One region of the Amycolatopsis sp. NBC_00348 genome, then DNA from elsewhere that is predicted to be linked to it. Evidence: riboswitches for the same ligand, from Rfam matches in the RefSeq annotation. Region 1 holds a riboswitch; the other holds the start of a gene.
What was found. Region 1 has a riboswitch for cobalamin ahead of OHS58_RS15025 (prenyltransferase/squalene oxidase repeat-containing protein). Riboswitches for the same ligand answer to the same signal wherever they lie in the genome.
Positions count from the first base shown of each region.

Region 2: it holds a riboswitch for cobalamin, as region 1 does, so the genes downstream of both, metE (5-methyltetrahydropteroyltriglutamate--homocysteine S-methyltransferase) here and OHS58_RS15025 (prenyltransferase/squalene oxidase repeat-containing protein) in region 1, are expected to answer to the same signal.

Region 1 covers NZ_CP107994.1:3,547,630-3,551,024, forward strand. The annotation lists gene OHS58_RS15025 (prenyltransferase/squalene oxidase repeat-containing protein) at 1-1,838, opposite strand, end outside; adenosylcobalamin (AdoCbl) riboswitch at 1,906-2,054, opposite strand; gene OHS58_RS15030 (hypothetical protein) at 2,264-3,145, shown strand; gene OHS58_RS15035 (serine hydrolase) at 3,250-3,395, shown strand, end outside.
Region 2 covers NZ_CP107994.1:5,149,566-5,152,960, forward strand. The annotation lists gene OHS58_RS21835 (ribonucleoside-diphosphate reductase subunit alpha) at 1-477, shown strand, start outside; gene OHS58_RS21840 (ribonucleotide-diphosphate reductase subunit beta) at 557-1,630, shown strand; cobalamin riboswitch at 1,679-1,872, shown strand; gene metE (5-methyltetrahydropteroyltriglutamate--homocysteine S-methyltransferase) at 1,972-3,395, shown strand, end outside.

The DNA of each region.
Region 1 (3,395 bases):
TCGGCGCCCGCCGTGGTCGCCAGCGTGGCCCAGGCGTGCCGCCGCAGGGTGCCGGTGGTGTCGGCGAACTCGCCGGTGTCGGTGAACTCGCCGGACGCGGTCCGCAGCGCGGCGAGGTCGGTGCGCAGCTGCCCGACGGCCTCCGCGTCCGCGCCGGATTCCGGGAACCGGGCGACGATCTGCAGCTTGGCCAGGGGTTCGGCGTAGGCGGCCTGGCCTTGCTCGTAGGGCGCGCCGTGGGCGTAGGCCCGGATCGAGTCCGGGCTCAGCAGGAACCGTGACGCCCGGGCGGCGGCGTCCGGCTGCTGCCCGAGGGTGTGCAGGGCGAGCACGAGATCCGCCGTCAGGTCGTAGTCGACGAAGGTCTTGCCGTCCTGGGCGACCTCGACGTGGTCGCCGTCGACGAGCCGGCTCGCGAGGTAGCCGCCCAGCCGGTCGGCCGGGGTCGGGCCGGTCACCGGCGCCGGGGCATCGACGGGGACGACCACGGTGCCGCGCGGCGAACCGGGCCGCACCGCCGGGGTGCCGGCCTTCGGGCTCACCGGCGGCTTCACGGCGTGATCCCCCGTCGGCGCGGGCTTTTCGCCGGGCGGCGGTGGCGGCGGACCGGGCGGGCTGCAGCCGGGGTCCGGCTGCCTCTGCGCTCCGGCGTGGCCGAGGGTGAGGTCGTGGAACCCGACCTGGGACAGGCCGAGCGCGGCCTGCGCGCTCGCGCGGATCCAGGTGTCGAGCCCGCCGATCCCGGTGGTGCGCGCGGCTCGGTACTCGGCCGGGGTGTAGGCGATGGCGCCGAGCTGATCCCCGAGCGGGGTGCCCGCGTCGGCCGCGGTCGCTTCGGCGGACTTGAGGAACGCGGTCCCCGAGGCCATCGCGGCGTCCGCGCACCCGGCGTCGGCGAGCGCCTGCACGATCAGGCCGGTGCTGTTGGTGTTGGGCGCTTCGGTGCCGACGCCGCCGCCCCAGCCGCCACTCGCGGTCTGGTGGGCCTTCAGCCACCGCACGGCCTTGGTGATGGGCGCGTCGAGGTTCGCCGCGCCGGCGTCGCGGGCGGCGAGCATCGCGGAGAGTGCGATACCGGTGGCGTCGCCGTCCGGCGTCGACTGGTCGAACGGTTTGCCCTCGTCACACGTCGAGATCCGGTGGCCGTCCGGTGTCACCTGGTCGCCGGTCTCGGTGGTGGGGATGAGGCCGAAGAAGATCCGGAAGAAGCCGTCCGAGCACTGCTGTTTCAGCATCGTGTCGATCACGAGCCGATCGGTGAGGCCGGCGCCCGCCAGCCCGATCACGGCCAGGGCCTGGCCGAACACGTTGGCGTTGTTGCTGACGAAGTCCTTGAAGTCGGGGTTCTTCGAGTAGTCGCTGACGCGGCCCTTGTCGACGCCCGAGCGCGCGATCGTGCCGAGGGTCTCGGCGACCATGTCGTGCCCGCCGAAGGACCTCGGGTCCCGCCCGGCGATTTCCGCGGCGACCAGCACCTTCGCCGCGGCGCCACCGGTGATGATCGCGTCGTAACCCTGGCCGGGGACGAGGCCGTCCCACGTGTAGTAGTCGGTGGCGTGGTGGTCGTCGTCGAGGTACTTCACGATGGGCGCGGCCAGCGCGCCGTCGCCGGAGGCGTACATCGCGAAGAGCGTGTCGATCATCAGGCCGTGGTCGGGCAGCGCGCCACCGAGCGGGTTCTGCAGGGTGCCGTCGGGCGCGAGCTGCGCGGCGAGCCACTTCGACGTCGGCTTCGAGGCCGCGAGATCGCCGGCGAAGGCCGGGGTCACCGAGCCGACGGTGAACACGACGACGGCGGACACCCAGGCCGCGATGGGCCTGAACCGCTTGCCGGCCACGTGATCCTTCCTCTCCCCAGACGCCGGCGCGACACACACAGGGAGAGACCGGCCCCCACGGGAGGCCGGGCGTCCACCCACTGCTGGCGCGACAGCGGTTCGACAAACACCTGCCCGAGGCGGTAATCCGACTCGTCACCCCAAGGTGACCCACGGTTGCGCGACAGTGCCGGACTTCGACCGGCTTCCCCTGCCACGGGCAGAAAACATGAAGTTGTACTGACTGAGCGAGCCGACACTAACACCTGGTCAGCCGAACGGGAACGGCAGAACTCACGTCGCCTTCACCACACCGGGACGCGCGCGGCCGTCCGGACAATCTCGAAGACAACTGCAACAGAACGCGGGGCAGGTGGCCTCTTGAGAGGTGTGCGGTGCTTGAGCGCGCTGCACGTCCAGCTCGACGAAGGCAAGGAGACCGTGCCATGACCGACCTCGACGAGGTGCGCCGCGCGTCGGACGCCCAGGAGCCGCCGGCGTCCGATCCCGACGCCATGGTGACCGTCGCCGGCCGCCGGATCCGGCGGCGCCACACGACCAGCGTCGCCGCGGTGACGCTCGCGGTGGCCGCCGTCGGCGCGGGGGTCTTCTGGGCGCAGGACCGCGGTACCGCCGCGGTGCCACCGGCCACGCTCGCGAGCCCGCCGTCCGCCACGGTGACCCAGCCGCCGGCCGCCGGGAAGGTGCCCCCGGCCGCGCCGGCGATCAGCCTCGAGGACAGTTCCTGGGACCTGCTGTTCTGGGCGGTCCAGCCGCATTTCGCCGGCCTGCACTACGCGCAGGATCACCGGTACGCGTTCGAGATCGACGTCCGGGACGGCACCGCGCCCCACAGCGCACTGGCCACGAAACCCTCGGCGGCGGACCAGATCCCGCACCCGCAGTCGGTCATGTGGCAGGACGGACCGAACCGCTGGATCCGGGTGACGACCACAAAACCCGTGACAGCCCCGGAAATGCTGGCCCTGCTGGGGAAGATCCACGCCACGCCACCGGTGATCGCGTCGCCGCTCAAGTCGCTGCACGTCCCCGACGGGCAGCAGGTCGGCACGTTCACCAGCGAACCCGAAACCAACACCCTGGTGCTCTGCCCCGCCTCCGAGGTCGGGAAGACCCCGCTCGACCCCCGATGCTTCTCCCTGACGGTGTCGCTGACCAACAGAGCCGCGGACAGCAGCTTTCCGCAGGACCCGCTGCCCGTGCACCAGCACCGGAAGCTCGGGACCTACACCCTCGAAATCGACAGTTCGCGCGCCAACGAACAGGCCGCGCTGGCGTTGCTGAACTCCGTTCAGCTCAATCGCTGAGAATCAGCGTTACTACCGGATTCTGATTTTCCGCATTCCCGAAAGCGCACTCGAATTGCCGTGATTTCGCGGCATCGATCCATGACCCAGGCGAGGGAGTTTCGATGCGTAATTCCGCGCTCGTCGTCGTCCTGGTCGGTGTCATCCTCGGCGCGCTCGCCGCGGCGGTCTGCGTTCGTTCCGCGAACGTGCCCGCCGCGGCGGGCACGTCACCGGCGCCGGACGTCCCGCCGTCGTTCCCGAGGACGCG
Region 2 (3,395 bases), 1.6 Mb from region 1:
ACGGCGTTCGAGATCGAGTCGAAGTGGATCGTCGACGCCGGTTCGGTGCGCCAGAAGTGGATCGACCAGGCGCAGTCGCTGAACCTGTACATCGCGGCGCCGAGCGGCCGCAAGCTCGACGAGCTGTACCGCTACGCGTGGCACAAGGGCCTCAAGACCACGTACTACCTGCGGGCGCAGTCCGCGACGCACGTGGAGAAGAGCACCCTGCGCGGCACCGACGGCAAGCTGAACGCCGTCTCGGCCGGCACGGCCACCGCCACCGCGGCTCCCGCGGCGGCCCCGGCGGCCCCGGCGGCTCCGGCGGCCACCCCGGCCCCGGCGCCCTCGCCGGCCGCGGCCGTCCCGGCGATCCTGGTGACCGCGCCGGCCGCCAAGCCGGAGCCGAAGGAGCTGCCGAAGACGGACGTCGACTTCGTCACCACCGAAGGTGCCGCCTGCCGCATCGACGACCCCGACTGCGAAGCCTGCCAGTAAGCCCGCCCCGGCTCGTGAGTGGTAATGAGGGTTCTAACCCTCATTACCACTCACGAGCCCACCTGCCGAAGTGAGCGATATGACCAACGTGGAGACGACCGGCGTCACCGGCCTCGGTGAGATCGAGGTCGGGGCGGCCCGGATCAACGTCGACGACAAGCGCATGATCAACGCGCGCGCCGACGTCAACCAGCTGCTGCCGATGAAGTACCGGTGGGCGTGGGACAAGTACCTGGCCGGCTGCAACAACCACTGGATGCCGACCGAGGTCGCCATGCAGGCCGACATCGCGCTGTGGAAGTCGACCGACGGCCTCACCGAGGACGAGCGGCAGATGCTGAAGCGCAACCTCGGCTTCTTCGCGACCGCGGAGTCCTTGGTGGCCAACAACATCGTGCTCGCGGTGTACCGTCAGATCACCAACCCCGAGTGCCGCCAGTACCTGCTGCGCCAGGCGTTCGAGGAAGCCGTGCACACGCACACCTTCCAGTACATCTGCGAGAGCCTCGGCCTGGTCGAGGGCGAGCTGTTCAACATGTACCGCGAGGTTCCGTCCATTTCGGACAAGGACGCGTGGGCGCTGAAGTACACGCAGCACCTGGAGGACCCGGACTTCGAGACCGGGACGCCGGAGGCCGACACGGCGTTCCTGCGTGACCTCGTCGCGTTCTACGTGATCTTCGAGGGCATGTGGTTCTACACCGGCTTCGCGCAGATCCTCTCGCTCGGCCGCCGCAACAAGATGGTCGGCATCGCCGAGCAGTACCAGTACATCCTGCGTGACGAGTCGATCCACCTGAACTTCGGCATCGACTGCATCAACCAGATCAAGATCGAGAACCCGCACCTGTGGACCGAAGAGTTCCAGGAAGAGGTGCGCGGGATGCTGAAGGACGCGTGCGAGCTGGAGGTCGCGTACGCGCGTGACACCATGCCGCGCGGGATGCTCGGCCTGTCGGCGCAGCTGTGCGAGCAGTACATGCACTTCATCACCGACCGGCGCGCGCAGCAGATCGGCCTCCAGCCGATCTTCGGCGAGACCGAGAACCCGTTCCCGTGGATGTCCGAGGCGATGGACCTGAAGAAGGAGAAGAACTTCTTCGAAACGCGCGTCATCGAGTACCAGTCGGGCGGCGCCCTCGACTGGGACTGAGTTCTCCGGCTAGGCTCGGCCACGCCACTGGTTCGCCAGGGCGTGGCCGAGCTTTGTTGTGTGTGAGGTCACACTCTGTCGAGGCAACAGGGAACCCGGTGTGAATCCGGGACTGCCCCGCAGCGGTGAGTGGGAACGAAAGCCGTCATGTAAGCACTGAGCGCGAGCTTGGGAAGCGACGGCCGGTAGGCGCGAGCGGTACGCCCACGAGTCCGAAGACCTGCCCGTGGTGCGTGCGCCGACGGCGTGCGCGAGTCCGGGCCTCGTGGGATGGGCACGCACCGAAACGCTCGCCGCCGCGCGCGTCCGGACTCCTCGAACGAGCTCGCGAGGAGAGAGCTGTGACCGAAATCGGCACCACTGTGCTGGGCTACCCCCGGATCGGTCCGGACCGGGAGCTCAAACGCGCCCTCGAGCGTTACTGGGCGGGCAAGAACGACGAAGCCGCGCTGCTGGCCACCGGCCGTGAGCTGCGGGTTCAGACGTGGCAAGCGTTGCGGGACGCCGGGCTGGACTCCGTGCCGTCCAACACGTTCTCGCACTACGACCAGGTGCTCGACACCGCCGAGCTGTTCGGCGCGCTGCCCGCGCGCTTCACCGGGCTCGGCCTGTCGAAGCTCGACACCTACTTCGCGGCCGCCCGCGGCGTCCAGGACGCCCCGGCGATGGAGATGACGAAGTGGTTCGACACGAACTACCACTACATCGTCCCCGAACTGGGCCCGGACACGACGTTCGCGCTCACCGGCTCCAAGCCCTTGGACGAGTACCGCGAAGCCCGCGCGCTGGGCATCGAGACGCGGCCCGTGCTGGTCGGGCCGGTGACGTTCCTGCTGCTGAGCAAGGGCGACGAGGGGTTCCGGCCGCTGGACCTGCTCGACGGCCTGCTCGACGCGTACGCCGACCTGCTGCGGCAGCTGCACGACGAGGGCGTCGAGTGGGTCCAGCTCGACGAGCCGGCGTTCGCCGGTGACCGCTCCGAAGACGAGCTGAACGCGCTCATCCGCGCCTACCACCGGCTGGGCAAGGAGACCGCGCGGCCGAAGCTGCTGGTCGCGGGCTACTTCGGCGGCCTGGGCCGCGGGCTCGGCGTGCTGGCCCGCTCCCCCATCGAGGCGCTCGCCGTCGACCTGGTCACCGATGAGTCCTTTGTGGACGCCGTGGCGGCCGAAGGGGCGTTGCGGGACAAGGAGGTCCTGGCCGGCGTCGTCGACGGCCGCAACGTCTGGCGCACCGACCCGCAGAAGGCGCTGAGCCGGGCCGCGACCCTGCTCGGCGCGGCGGCGAAGGTCAGCGTGTCGACGTCGTGCTCGCTGCTGCACGTCCCCTACGACGTCTCGCGGGAGGACCTCGACCCGCGGCTCAAGGGCTGGCTCGCCTTCGCGAAGCAGAAGGTCGACGAAGTCGTCCTGCTCGGGAAGGCGCTCGCGGGCGAGGACGTCGACCTGACGGCGGCCCGCCGGGTCGTCGCCGATCGCGCGTCGGCGGCCGAGCTGGCCGACGACCGGGTGCGCGCCCGGCTCGCGGACCTGCGCCCGGGGCACGCCGTCCGCGCGCCGTACGCCACGCGGGCCGCGGCGCAGCAGGCGGCGCTGAACCTGCCGCCGCTGCCGAGCACGACGATCGGGTCGTTCCCGCAGACCGTGGAAGTGCGCAAGGCGCGGGCCGCGCACAAGGCCGGCGCGCTCGACGACGCCGCGTACGACGACGCGATGCGCGCCGAGGTCGAGCGGGTCGTCCGGCTGCAGGAGGAGCTGGGCCTCGA